DNA from 2 places in the Stenotrophomonas sp. YJH_SMC_16 genome. Region 1 is predicted to be linked to the other one. Evidence: riboswitches for the same ligand, from Rfam matches in the RefSeq annotation. Region 1 holds a riboswitch; the other holds the start of a gene.
The links. A riboswitch is a leader RNA that binds a small molecule or an ion and turns the genes downstream of it on or off. The one in region 1 is predicted to bind glycine.
Positions count from the first base shown of each region.

Region 2: linked by a shared signal. The riboswitch ahead of gcvP (aminomethyl-transferring glycine dehydrogenase) and the one ahead of AC5P6E_RS02665 (trimeric intracellular cation channel family protein) in region 1 are both predicted to bind glycine.

Region 1 is NZ_JCAFRH010000001.1:598,034-605,153, forward strand. It holds gene AC5P6E_RS02640 (glutathione S-transferase family protein) at 1-272, opposite strand, end outside; gene AC5P6E_RS02645 (NYN domain-containing protein) at 385-1,164, opposite strand; gene AC5P6E_RS02650 (NAD(P)/FAD-dependent oxidoreductase) at 1,288-2,568, shown strand; gene AC5P6E_RS02655 (nuclear transport factor 2 family protein) at 2,651-3,082, opposite strand; gene AC5P6E_RS02660 (GIY-YIG nuclease family protein) at 3,227-3,502, opposite strand; glycine riboswitch at 3,543-3,632, shown strand; glycine riboswitch at 3,646-3,749, shown strand; gene AC5P6E_RS02665 (trimeric intracellular cation channel family protein) at 3,834-4,451, shown strand; gene AC5P6E_RS02670 (hypothetical protein) at 4,518-5,366, opposite strand; gene AC5P6E_RS02675 (3-deoxy-7-phosphoheptulonate synthase) at 5,641-6,714, opposite strand; gene AC5P6E_RS02680 (hypothetical protein) at 7,010-7,120, opposite strand, start outside.
Region 2 is NZ_JCAFRH010000013.1:849-7,968, forward strand. It holds gene AC5P6E_RS20025 (M2 family metallopeptidase) at 1-1,449, shown strand, start outside; gene AC5P6E_RS20030 (hypothetical protein) at 1,571-1,963, opposite strand; gene AC5P6E_RS20035 (siderophore-interacting protein) at 2,047-2,943, opposite strand; gene AC5P6E_RS20040 (multidrug effflux MFS transporter) at 3,085-4,311, opposite strand; glycine riboswitch at 4,613-4,715, shown strand; gene gcvP (aminomethyl-transferring glycine dehydrogenase) at 4,778-7,120, shown strand, end outside.

The DNA of each region.
Region 1 (7,120 bases):
GCACGCTCCATCGGGTCTTCGGCGTACAGCGTGCCCAATGCGTAGCGTGCGCTCAGGTAGCGCACGATGGCGTTCGATTCCCACAGCGGCAGGCCGTGGTCTTCGATCACCGGCACCAGGCTGTTGGGATTCATCGCCTGGTACTCCGGCGTCTGCGTGCCGCCGTGGCTGCCACCAACTTCGATGGATTCATACGGCAGGCCGATCTCCTCGGCGCACCACAGCACCTTGCGGACGTTACTGGAATTGCGGCGGCCCCAGATCTTCAACATGCGGGTTTTTCCTTGCTGGCAATGCGAGCGGCAACGATACGCCTGATCGGGTGGGGTGTGTGCGTGCCGGATGCGGGATCTTGCATCCGGCGTTGCCGGCCAGCGGCCGGCACTACCGGTTCTTCTTCGGCAGCGCGCGCACGTAGGATGACTTGCCGTCCTTCTTCAGCTCGAACAGCCCGATCGCTGCCAGCAGATCACTGAGCTTGCCGTAACCGTAGTTGCGCGGATCGAACGAAGCCTGGTTGCCGATCTGGCTGCCAACCGGCCCCAGATGCGACCAGCCATCCTCGCCCTCGGCCGAGGAGACCGCGCGGCGCAGCATCTTCACCAGCCGTGTGTCGCTGCGCATCTCCGCACCGCTCTTGCGCGGCCGCGCATCGTCGTTGGCTACCGGCTCGTTCGAGGCCTGTTCGCTGGAGGCCTGTTCGGTATCCGGCACGCTGGCGTGGGTCTGGCCCAGCGCTTCCAGATAGGTGAACTTCGAGCACGCGTTGACGAACGGTTCCGGCGTTTTCTTCTCGCCAAAACCATACACCTTCACGCCATCGGTCAGCAGGCGCATCACCATCGGGGTGAAATCGGCATCGCTGGAGACGATGGCGAAACCATCGAGGTTGCGCGCGTACAGCAGATCCATGGCGTCGATCACCATCGCCATGTCCGAGGCATTCTTGCCCTTGCTGTAGGCGAACTGCTGGATCGGGCGGATCGCGTACTCGTGCAGCACCGCCTCCCAGCCCTTCAACCGCGGACTCTTCCAGTTGCCATAGGCGCGGCGCACGTTGGCCACACCGTAGCGGGCGACTTCGGCCAGGACCTCGTCGATCTTCGAGGCCGGCGCGTTGTCGGCGTCGATCAACAGGGCGATGCGCTTTTCCGGTTCGCTCATGGGCTCCTCACGGGCCGTTGCCTGAACCCGAGTATCGCCGATCCACGCGGGCGCTGACGTGACAGGGGGCCATCATGCGAAGATGCCAGGCGCTTCCCCCAATGCCCCCACTGGAGTAAGTCGATGAGTCGCGAGCGCGTTCCCCACCTGGTTGTTGTCGGCGGCGGTTTTGCCGGTCTCTGGGCCACCCGCGCCCTGGCCCGCGAGCGCATACGCATCACCCTGGTCGACCGCCGCAACCATCACCTCTTCCAGCCGCTGCTGTACCAGGTGGCCACCGCCGGCCTGTCCGCCCCGGATATCGCCGCACCGCTGCGCCACATCCTCGGCCACCAGCGCAATGTGGAAGTCCGCCTCGGCGAAGTGGTGGCCATCGACAAGCAGGCCCGGCAGATCCGCATGGCCGATGGCAGCACGCTGGACTACGACAGCCTGCTGCTGGCCACCGGCGCCACCCACGCCTACTTCGGCAACGACCAATGGGCCGATGATGCGCCCGGGCTGAAGACGCTGGACGATGCCATCGCGCTGCGCCGCAAGCTGCTGCTGGCGTTCGAGCGCGCCGAAGCAGAACCGGACCCGGCGAAGAAGGCCGCATGGTTGAGCTTCGCCGTGGTTGGCGGTGGACCTACCGGCGTCGAACTGGCCGGCACGCTGGCCGAGATCGCGCGCCATACCCTGCGCAACGAGTTCCGCCACATCGACCCGGCCAGCGCCAAGGTGCGGCTGGTCGAAGCCGGGCCGCGCGTACTGTCCTCGTTCCCGGAAGTGCTTTCGCTGAAGGCGCGCCGGCAGCTGGAAAAGCTGGGCGTGGAAGTGCTGACCGGCACCCCGGTGAGCGACATCGACAGCCAGGGCTTCAGGCTCGGCGATCAGTTCGTGCCGGCACGCACGGTGGTGTGGGCCGCCGGTGTGGCCGCTTCACCGCTGGCGCGCACGCTGGAGGTGCCGCTGGACCGCGCCGGGCGCGTGCAGGTGCAACCCGACCTCACCCTGTCTGGCCACCCGGAACTGTTCGTGGCTGGCGATCTGGCCGTATTGAACCAGGCCAACGGCAAGCCGGTGCCTGGCGTGGCGCCCGCGGCCAAGCAGATGGGCAAGTACGTGGCCGAGGTGATCCGCGCGCGCCTGCACGGCAAGCCCGAACCCGGCCCGTTCAAGTACGCAGACTTCGGCAACCTGGCCACGATCGGCCGCATGGCTGCGATCGTGCACCTGGGCCGGCTGCAGCTGTCCGGTGTGCTGGCGTGGTGGTTCTGGCTGGCCGCGCACGTGTTCTTCCTGATCGGCTTCCGCAACCGCATCGTGGTGCTGCTGAACTGGGCCGTGGCGTACTGGAGCTACCAGCGCAGCGCGCGCATCATCTTCGGTGATGACCAGGACGACCGGCGACCGAAGCGCTAGGGCCGCACGTATGCTCCTGTAGCGCCGAGCCATGCTCGGCTGCACTTCGCGCGGTTTGCAGAAGCCGAGCATGGGCTCGGCTCTACGGCGCCTTCGGTTTCGGGTACCACAGTGCGTTGACGATGACCCAGCGCTGGTCGAAGCGCCCCATGTGGAAGTAGTCGACAAACCACGGCGTTTCCAGCCGCACCGACGCCGCGTTGCCGGTCACGTCCAGCACCGTGCAGCGGCGGTCCCATTGATCCTTCGGGGTCTTCAACGCGCCCTGCTTCGTCAGCGAGACCAGTTCTTCCTTCGACATCCGGCGCAGGCCCAGGCGTTCGTCGGGCGTATCGCCGAGGACCGCGCGCTTGGCCAGGTCCGGGTGCAGGGAGCGGGCGACGCGCTGCGGGTCGGCCTCCAGCTGGCCGTCGACGTAATCGTGGCAGGTGGCTTCGATGGCCGCGAGGGTGGCCGGATCGGCGGCGGGGCTCGTTGCTGCGGAGAGAGCGAACAGCAGGGCGGTCGTGGACATCCGGGTCTCCAGCGCTGAGGGCTGGGCGATCATGGCATGGCTGGAAGCGCCCATCCACGCATGGCGTGGATCTACTGTAGAGCCGGGCCCATGCTCGGCTTCACCATCAGGCAGCAGCAACAAAAGCCGAGCGTGGGCTCGACTCTACAGAAGCGCAGGATCCGGTGCCTGCAGCCAGGCCAGCTTGCGTTCGCGCGGCTGCTGCTTGAGCTGCCACTCAGCCCGCGAGGCGGCGGCCCGGTCCGGGTACTCGCGCACGGCCAGCACGCGCAGCGGTGGCCGCGCCCGGGTGTAGCGCGCGCCCTTGCCGGCCTGGTGGGCGGCGAAACGCGCGTCCACGTCGGTGCTGATGCCGGCGTAATAGCTGCCATCCCGGCATTCGAGCAGGTACAGGAACCAAGGGCGGAGGGACGGGGCCATGCCCGGATTATGCCGTGCTGCACTGCAGCGGATATACTGGCGGCCGAATGCAGGAGAGAGGCGCCGCGCTGGCGCCCGCCGAAGGCGCAGGCTCCCATGATCGCTCAGGCCGGTGGGCTGGAATCCCACCAACCATGCATTCGACTCGCCGAGCTGGAGAGAGGTCACCGGGCACGCCCGGGACGATCCGCCGAAGGGGCACGCGGCCTACGCCGCTGAACTCTCAGGCAAAAGGACAGCGGGAGCGGCACCGGTCATCGTCATCCCGTCATTGCGCAGGCAGTGGCGGTAGTCGCGCATGGCCGGCCCCACCGCGCCCGGAGCCTGTCCCATGCTGCTGTCCATCATCTACCTGATTGCCATTTCCGCCGAGGCCATGACTGGCGCACTGTCCGCAGGCCGCCGCCGCATGGACCTGTTCGGTGTGGTCATGATCGCCTGCGTCACCGCCCTCGGCGGCGGATCACTGCGCGACATCCTGCTCGGCCACTATCCGCTGGGCTGGGTGAAGCATCCCGAGTACCTGGGCTTCACCGTATGCGCGGCGCTGATCGCCACCTGGGTCGCACGTTGGATGCACCACTTCCGCCGCACCTTCCTGGTACTCGACGGCCTGGGCCTGATCGCCTTCACCCTGATCGGCTGCTCGATCGCGCGCGAAGCCGGCCATGCGATGCCCATCGTGCTGATTGCCGGCATGCTGACCGGCGCGTTCGGCGGCGTGCTGCGCGACATCCTCTGCAACGAGGTACCACTCATCTTCCAGAAGGAGCTGTACGCGATCATCGCGCTGCTGACCGGCGCGGCCTACCTGTTGCTGCTGCACTGGGGCGTGGCCGATGCCACCGCAATCCTGTGCTGCCTCGGCGGCGGCTTCGCGCTGCGCCTGCTGGCGATCCACTACCGCTGGGAAATGCCGAAGTTCGTGTACCACGACGAAGTGCATTGAACGATGGCGTGTTCGCCGGGCATGGCCCGGCGCTACAGAAGAGCGGTATCCACGCATGGCGTAGATCTAGAGCACGAACTTCATGGGGCTGCCCCCCGCGCGTATCCGCTCTGGATAGTCAGCCGACGGATACCGTTGGCGTCCGCATCTCCAATCGCCGTCGGAATCGTCGGCTTCCAGCAACACAGGATCGATCCATTCGCACAAGTAGTCGCTATCAGACCGTCTTTCGAAGCCTGGACAGTTCACTTTGCCCTCCACGTCAATGGAGTTGTGGGTGCTGCCGAGGTAGCTAGCGGTCAGGTGCCCCGCCACTTGTGTGTAGGTGCCGGTCTCGAGGAAGGTCTGAACAGTGATGTTGCCACCTACGGACAGAATCCCATCATTGAGTGAGCACGCGTACAGATGATCGCATTCCAGCTCATCACGCACGAACACCCAACCACCACAGTCGAGATTCCGGGCCCTGAGGCTCCCCAGTACGATCACGCAGAGCGTCTCGCTCAGATCGTTCAGTATCAGCGTGCCGTCTGCGATCAGATCACCATCGACAATCACGCAGTCGGTCTCGCAGTCGGATTTCCAGTCGCCACCTAGCGTTGTCGCAGGCACTACTTTGAATGAAGGCTCGTAGTCATCGGGCGCGGGCTCGGGAGATGCCGCGATCACCGCCCGGGCCTTCAGCGCAGGCCGCAGCAGCCCCTGGTCCCCTTCGCTGCTGTGGATCCTGATTCTTTCATCAAGATCCGCCAGCAGGCGCGCCTTCTCGAGGGACGGCTCAAACCAGTCTTCGATGACAGATACGGCATCTTCAGCGATTCGCCCGCCTTTCAAGCTCACGAGCGCCTTGGCAGCTTCACCGGAAATCGACCGACAAGCTGAATCCAGAAAGTTGTCATCCGGGAAAACACGCATCGGCGGGGTCCAGTCAGGCGAGGAACCCCATCTTCGGCCGAAATCGCAGGAGGACTCCATACAACTCTTCCGAAATCCTGCCGTGTGGCTCGCTGATATCCACGCATGGCGTGGATCTACGTCTCACACCACCCCGGCGATGTACCTGGCGCTGTCGCTCATGCGCAGCGCCAGGCGCATCGCCGGTGCAGATGGGCCGGTCTCCAACTCCGACCGGCCCTGATCGCGGCCGCACCCCCGCAGGCGCTGGCCACCATCCACACACGTGCCGCACTCAAGCGGCTTCGGACACCTTTACGTCGCGACGGGCACGCACGGCCGCGGCCAGTCGCTCCAGCACCGTCACGGTGGTGTCCCAGTCGATGCAGCCATCGGTGATGCTCTGCCCGTAGACCAGCGGCTGGCCTTCCACCAGTTCCTGGCGGCCACCGACCAGATGGCTCTCGATCATCACGCCAACGATGCGCTGTTCGCCGTCTTCCAGCTGAACGGCGATGTCGTCGATCACCTTCGGCTGGTTCTCCGGGTTCTTCAGGCTGTTGGCATGGCTGGCGTCGATCATCAGGCGCGCCGGCAGCTTGGCCTTGGCCAACACCTGGCAGGCCTCGGCAACACTGCCTGCGTCGTAGTTCGGCTGCTTGCCGCCGCGCAGGATCACATGGCAATCCGGGTTGCCGGTGGTCGACACGATGGCGGTGCCGCCCTGCTTGGTGACCGACAGGAAGTGATGCGGATTGGACGCCGCACCCACTGCGTCAGCGGCGATCTTCACGTTGCCATCGGTGCCGTTCTTGAAGCCGACCGGGCACGACAACCCCGAGGCCAGCTCGCGATGCACCTGGCTTTCAGTGGTGCGTGCGCCGATCGCGCCCCATGCCACCAGGTCGGCGATGTACTGCGGCGAGATCACGTCAAGGAACTCGACACCGGCCGGCAGGCCCAGCTTGTTGATGTCGCGCAGCAGGCCGCGTGCGATGCGCAGGCCCTTGTCGATCCTGAAGCTGCCGTCCAGGTCCGGATCGTTGATCAGGCCCTTCCAGCCCACCGTGGTGCGCGGCTTCTCGAAGTACACGCGCATGACGATTTCCAGTTCGCCGGCCAGCGCGTCGCGCAGCGGCTTCAGGCGCTGGGCGTACTCGATGGCGGCCTTCGGGTCGTGGATCGAGCACGGGCCTACCACCACTGCCAGGCGGTCGTCGCGGCCATGCAGGATCTGGTGCAGGGCCGCGCGCGAGGCGCTGACGGTGTCGGAGGCTTCATCGTCACAGGGCAGCATCGCCAGCAGCTGGGCAGGCGGTGTCAGCGGTTCGATGGTGCGGATACGCAGGTCGTCGGTGTGCGGGGGCATTGCGGGAGATCTCCGGAACGTTGGGGGTCCCCAGCGTGGCGGCATGAAAAAAGCCGCCAGGTTCGCTGGCGGCTTTCGGGAATGCGTCTGAAGCTTTCTTCAGGGTGAGCGCAATCCTTCCTCCGCCGGTGGCTTCGGAAAGTAATACCAGTAAAAGCTGGTGGGGGCTGCGTTCATGGGATCTATTGATAGCACAGCTTTTGCGCAGTGCAAAATGTTTCATACGCAACTGGGGACGCGGTTCAGCGAGATGCGCGCCAGCCCGGCCTACGCGGCGGCAACCACGCAAAGTCGCTCATTTGCCATGCACTTCCACGTCCAGCAGCAGGCCCTCATGGATGTCGGCCCAGCGTTCCAGCACGCGATCCAGTTCCCGCCGGGCCTCGTCCAGCTGCTCGGGGTTGAG
Region 2 (7,120 bases), on a different contig from region 1:
CGCAGCCGCGATTACGACAAGCAGCTCGACGCCTGGCAGGGGTGGCACAGCACCACCAAGAGCATGCGCGGCGACTACCAGAAGTTCGTCGGCCTGGTGAACGAAGGTGCCAAGGGCATGGGCTTCACCGATGCCGGCCAGATGTGGCGCAGCGGCTACGACATGCCGCCGGAGCAGATCGGCCCGGAAACCGATCGCCTGTGGGAACAGGTCAAGCCGATGTACGAGCAGCTGCACTGCTACGCACGCGGCAAGCTGGACAAGACCTACGGCAAGGACAAGGCCGAAGTGGGCAACGGCCTGATCGCCGCGCACCTGCTGGGCAACATGTGGCAGCAGGACTGGTCGAACCTGTGGGACCAGCTGGAACCGTATCCGGGCGCTGGCAGCCTGGACATCACCGCAGCGCTGGAAAAGCAGTACCAGACCAACCTGAGCGCGGCGCTGGCCAAGGCCGGCAAGGACGCCAACGTGGCCGCCCAGTACAAGGCGCAGCGTGAGGCCGAACTGCGTACCGCCAAGCAGATGACCGAGCGCGCGCAGGACTTCTACGTGTCGCTTGGCATGCCGTCGCTGCCGCAGTCCTATTGGGAAAAGACCCAGTTCATCAAGCCTGACGACCGCGACGTGGTCTGCCACGCCAGCGCCTGGGACATGAACATGGAAGGCGACGTGCGCACCAAGATGTGCATCAAGCCGAACGAAGAGAACTTCACCACCATCTACCACGAGCTGGGCCACATCTATTACGACCTGGCCTACAACCCGCTGCCGCCGCTGTTCCAGGGCGGTGCCAACGATGGCTTCCATGAAGCAATCGGCGACACCATCGTGCTGGCGATGACGCCCAAGTACCTCAGCTCGATCGGCTTGGTCGATGCGCCGACCGAAAGCCGCGAGGCGGTCATCAACAACCAGATGCGCATGGCGCTGTCGGGCGTGTCGTTCCTGCCGTTCGGGCTGATGATCGACCGTTGGCGCTGGGGCGTGTTCGATGGCTCGATCACCGCCGACAACTACAACAAGGCGTGGTGGGACCTGAAGGCCAAGTACCAGGGCGTGGCGCCGGCCAGCACCCGTGGCGAAGAGTTCTTCGATCCGGGCGCGAAGTACCACGTGCCGGGCAACACCCCGTACACCCGCTACTTCCTGGCGCGCATCCTGCAGTTCCAGTTCTACAAGGGCCTGTGCGACGCGTCCGGCTACAAGGGCCCGCTGCATGAGTGCACCTTCTACGGCAACAAGGAAGCCGGCCAGAAGTACTGGGCGATGCTGAGCAAGGGTGCCAGCCAGCCGTGGCAGGCCACGCTGAAGGAACTGACCGGTGCCGACAAGCTCGATGCCGGCCCGATGATCGAGTACTTCACCCCGGTCAACGAGTGGCTGAAGCAGCAGAACGAAGGCCAGATGTGCGGCTGGCAGGCCAACGCGGCCCCGGCAGCAAAATGAGAAAAGGGGCGGGTCCGCGAGGATCCGCCCCTGATGTTTCCGGTAGCGCCGGGCCATGCCCGGCGGCTCTTCATCGCACCGCTGCGCTCGCCGGGCATGGCCCGGCGCTACCCACGGCGGATCAGCTGTTCTTCTTCGCCGCCATCGCCGCGGCCAGCTCGGCCTTGAATTCCTCGAAGGTCTGGCCTTTCTCCTGCGCTTCGGCCTGTGCAGCATCGCGCAGTGCATCGGAGTACATCAGGCGCACCGGCGTGCCATTGCGCTCGTGCAGCTCACCGGCCTGCATGATCAGCGCCAGCACCTGCGCAGCGCTCTCGCTGTGGCCCGCGATTCGGCCGTCCATGCCCAGCACCCATTCGCCGTCGCGGCGCACGACACCGGCCAGCAGGGTGCGCTGAGCATCGCGCAGTTCGGCATGCGGTTCCACCGGCGACGCCTGCGCGGCGGCCTTGTTGGCGGCCTGCTTTTCCTGGCGACGGCGCTGGTCGCGGCGGGTCTTGGAACTGGTGGACATGGTGCGGTACCGCTGCGAAGGGGGGCGCAAGGATAGCGCACCCCGCCCGCAGCGCTGCTTCACGCGTGCTCGATCCAGTCAGGTCAGTCCAGCACCTTGCCATGCCGCCAGTAGCCCATGAAGGTGATCGCGCGGCGGTCCAGCCCGCAATCGCGCACCAGGTGGCGGCGGATCGCCATCACCGCCCCCGCCTCACCCGCCACCCAGGCATACAGCGGACCGGCCACGCGGGTATCAGCTTGCTCCCAGAGGATCTGCGTATCGACGTCGATCTCCTCCAGCGCATCGCCGGCAGCCACGCTCGAGGTCGCTGCCAACCGCGCCTGGACCGCCTGCAGCAACGGCTGTCCGTAGGCGGCCTGCCCGCGCGGCAGCCAGACCAGCTCGGCGCTGGAGGGCGCCTTCAGGTGCACCGCATCACCGGCCTGCGCCACCTCCAGCAGCGCCAGCGTGCGCGGTGGGTCGACCATGGCCGCCAGTTCCTCAAGAATTCCGGCCACCGCCGGCAGCGCGGTTTCATCCGCCACCAGCAGCACCTGGCCGACTCCCGCCGGCGGTTTCCATTCCCAGCCTTCGCTGCTGTCGGCACAGTCGGCATCGGGGGCCAGCAGCACTACGCGGTCGCCCGGTCGCGCGTGGATGGCCCAGCGCGAGGCCGGCCCGGTCTCGCCATGAAGCACGAAATCAACGTCGACCTCGCCCTGCTCGGCGCGCAGGTGGCGGATGGTGTAGGTGCGCATGGGCGGGCGCTGGTCGTCCGGCAGCGCCCGGTAGCGCGGATACCAGTCCTCGCCGCTGGGCACCTGCGGCACGTCCTGGCCGGGCAAGGGGAAGAACACCTTGATGCGCTGGTCCGGGCCTTCGGTCTTCATCCGCGCCACGTCGGCACCAGTGAACACCATGCGGTCCAGGGAAGGGGAAAGAACGCGGCGCTCCTTCAGCGCCACCTCGAACAGGCGATAGGTCTGCTGCGCAGCCATGGGGGAACCTCATGCAACGACATCGGATCGGCTGGCTGTCGTGCATCCACGCACCGGCTGGCTGGAGTCCCCAGCCTAGTCCGGTCGTTGCTCGCCGCAAGCGTTACGGGCATCGCGGCCTGCCCTACCCCTGCGCGCTGCTCAATGGCCCGTGCAGGCTGCCTGCGCCGCGCGTTCACGCTGGTGTTCCCAGTACCAGAAAACGAATCCGGCGCCGAAGAACGCGGCCTGGCCCAGCGCCAGGTGCAGCGGGCTGGCACTGAGCAGCGGCGACACCACGCCGGCCACCACGGTGCTGATCATCAGCTGCACGAAGGCCTGCAGCGACGAGGCCAGGCCGCGCTGGTGCGGGTACATGTCCAGCACCGCCAAGGCCAGGATCGGGAAGATCAGGGCCATGCCCATGCCGCCCAGGAAGATCGGCAGCACCGCCCACGGCAGCACGAACTGCGGCGACAGCGCCACGTAGCCGACATTCAGCAGCGCCGACAGCGCGCACAGGCTGAAACCGATGGCGACCTGGCGTGTGGGCGTGGTGTGCCCGGCCATGCGCCCGGACAGGAACGAGCCGGTGGTCATGCCACCGATGGTGGGGATGAACAACCAGGCGAAACCGCCCTCGCCCAGGTGCAGGTGCTGCATCACGAACACCGGTGCCGAGGAGATGTACAGGAAGATGCCGCCGAAACCGATGCTGCCGGCCAGCGCCAGGCGCAGGAAGCGCGGGTTGAAGCCGATGCGCACGTAGTCACGCAGCAGCACGCGCGGCGACAGCGGCACCCGTGCCTCGACCGCATGGGTTTCCGGCAGGAAGCGCGCGGTGGCCGCCAACAGCACCAGCCCGAACACCACCAGGAACCAGAAGATCAGCGGCCAGCCGGCGCCACTGAGCAGGATCCAGCCACCGATGATCGGTGCGATGGCCGGAGCGATGCCGAACAGCATCGACACCTGGCTCATCAGCCGCTGGGCATCGTGGCCGTGGTACAGGTCGCGGATCACCGCGCGGCCGACGATCATGCCGACACCCGCCGACAGGCCCTGCAGCGCGCGGAACGCCAGCAGCGTGGACAGGTCGGTGGACAGCGCGCAGCCGACCGAGGCGCCGACGAACACCACCAGGCCGCCCAGGATCACCCGCTTGCGGCCCCAGGCATCGGACAGCGGGCCGTGCGCCAGACTCATCAGGCCATAGAACAGCAGGTACACGCTGATGGTCTGCTGCACCGCCACTTCGTCCACCGCCAGGCGCTGGGCCAGCTGCGGGAACGCCGGGAAGATGGTGTCGATCGAGAACGGGCCGAACATGGCCAGGCCGGCAAGCAGCAGGGCCATGCGGCGGGTGGAAGGGGCAACAGCGGCGGTCATGGAGGAAGCGTCCGGCAGGGCCATGCGGGGCACGCACGGCGGGCGCCGGTCCCGCAACAACGGGGACGGCGCCAGATGAATTCGGGTATCCGCCCATCATAGGTGGGGATTGCGCCTGATGCCATGCAGCACTGCACAAAACGCACGGCCGGGCCATCGGCCATTCAGGCGCGGCGGCACCGACCGGCGGCCGCTGGCCGGGCCCGCAACGGGCTATAATCGGCGGGCAACACGGTGGGAGAAGCGGAACACCGCTGCCGAAGGCGCAACGCCCGTAATCGCTCAGGCCCGATACCACCCGTAACACAACTCTGGAGAGACCGGTTCGATCCGGCGCCGAAGGGGCACGAAGCTGCGGTTTTCCGCGCTTTTAAACTCTCAGGCAAAAGGACAGAGGGGCGCCCCGCAGACCGCCGACCGGCGGCTTGTGCCCGTGCGTGTGCCCTTTCCTGACGGATCCTTCGCCATGTCCCAGAACACCCCTTCCCTGCGTGAGCTCGAGCACCACAACGCGTTCGTCGAGCGCCACATCGGCCCCAACGACGCCGAGATCGCGCAGATGCTCGATGTCGTCGGCCACGCGTCGCTGGATGGCATGACCGATGCCATCGTACCGGCCAAGATCAAGTCGCCGGCACCGCTGGCGCTGCCGGAGTCGATGACCGAAGTACAGGCACTGGCGAAGATCCGTGCGATCGCCGACAAGAACACCGTGCTGCGCAGCTTCATCGGCCAAGGCTACTACGGCACCCACACGCCGAACGTGATCCTGCGCAACATCCTGGAAAACCCGGCCTGGTACACCGCCTACACTCCGTACCAGGCGGAAATCTCGCAGGGCCGCATGGAAGCGCTGATCAACTTCCAGACCCTGTGCGCCGACCTGACCGGCATGGAAATCGCCAACGCCTCGCTGCTGGACGAAGCCACCGCCGCTGCTGAAGCGATGACCCTGGCCAAGCGTTCGGCCAAGTCCAAGTCGGACACCTTCTTCGTGCACGACGCCGTGCATCCGCAGACGCTGGAACTGCTGCGTACCCGCGCCGAGCCCATGGGCATCGTGCTGCGCGTCGGCACCCCGGCCGAAGCGCTGGAAGCGGAAGCCTTCGGCCTGCTGCTGCAGTATCCGGATACCTTCGGCCAGGTGGGCGACTACAAGGCGCTGGTCGATGCCGTGCACGCACGCGGCGGCTTGGTGGCCGTGGCCACCGACCTGCTGGCCCTGACCCTGCTGGCCGCCCCGGGCGAATGGGGCGCGGACATCGTGGTCGGCAACAGCCAGCGTTTCGGCGTGCCGTTCGGCTTCGGTGGCCCGCACGCCGCCTTCATGGCCTGCCGTGACGCCTACAAGCGCTCGATGCCGGGCCGCCTGATCGGTGTTTCGGTCGATGCCCAGGGCAACCCGGCCTACCGCCTGACCCTGCAGACCCGCGAGCAGCACATCCGCCGCGAGAAGGCGACTTCCAACATCTGTACCGCGCAGGTGCTGCTGGCGGTGATGGCCTCGATGTACGCCGTTTACCACGGCCCGGAAGGCCTGACCCGCATTGCCCGCCGCACCCATCGCCTGGCCTCGATCCTGGCCGCAGCGCTGCGCAATGCCGGCGTGCAGGTTGGTGGCGACTTCTTCGACACCCTGCATGTCACCGGCGTGCACGCCGATGAGATCCATGCCAAGGCCCGCGCCGCCGGCTACAACCTGCGCGCGATTGACAGCGACTCGGTCGGCATCAGCCTGGACGAGACCACCACCCGCGCCGACATCGTCGCCGTGGCTGCAGTGTTCGGTGCTTCGCTGGACGTCGACGCGCTGGATGCCAGCACCGCCGACGCGCTGCCGGCCGGCCTGCTGCGCCAGTCCGCGTTCCTGACCCATCCGGTGTTCAACACCCACCACAGCGAGCACGAACTGCTGCGCTACCTGCGTTCGCTGGCCGACAAGGACCTGGCGATGGACCGCACGATGATCCCGCTGGGCTCGTGCACCATGAAGCTCAACGCCACCGCCGAGATGATCCCGGTGACCTGGCCGGAGTTCTCGCAGATCCACCCGCTGGTGCCGGCCGACCAGGCGCTGGGCTACAAGGAACTGATCGACACGCTGGAAGCGATGCTGGTCGAATGCACCGGCTACGACGCGGTCAGCCTGCAGCCGAACTCCGGCGCGCAGGGCGAGTACGCCGGCCTGCTGGCGATCCGCGCCTACCACCGTTCGCGCGGCGAAGATCACCGTGACATCTGCCTGATCCCGGATTCGGCACACGGCACCAACCCGGCTTCGGCACAGATGTGCGGCATGAAGGTGGTGGTGACCAAGACCGATGCCAACGGCAACGTCGATGTCGAGGACATCCGCCTCAACGCCGAGAAGTACAGCGACCGCCTGGCCGCGATCATGATGACCTACCCGTCCACGCACGGCGTGTTCGAGGAAGAGGTGGTGGAGATCTGCGAGATCATCCACAAGCACGGCGGCCAGGTGTACACCGACGGTGCCAACATGAACGCCCTGGTCGGCGTGGCCAAGCCGGGCAAGTGGGGTTCGGACGTTTCGCACCTGAACCTGCACAAGACCTTCTGCATCCCGCACGGCGGTGGCGGCCCGGGCGTTGGCCCGTGCGCGGTCAAGGAGCACCTGGCGCCGTTCCTGCCGGGCAAGCTGGGTGACAACGGCCCGGTCGGCATGGTCAGCGCGGCCAGCTTCGGCAGCGCCTCGATCCTGCCGATCAGCTGGATGTACATCGCGATGATGGGCCGCGAAGGCCTGCGCAAGGCCACCCAGGTCGCGCAGCTCAACGCCAACTACATC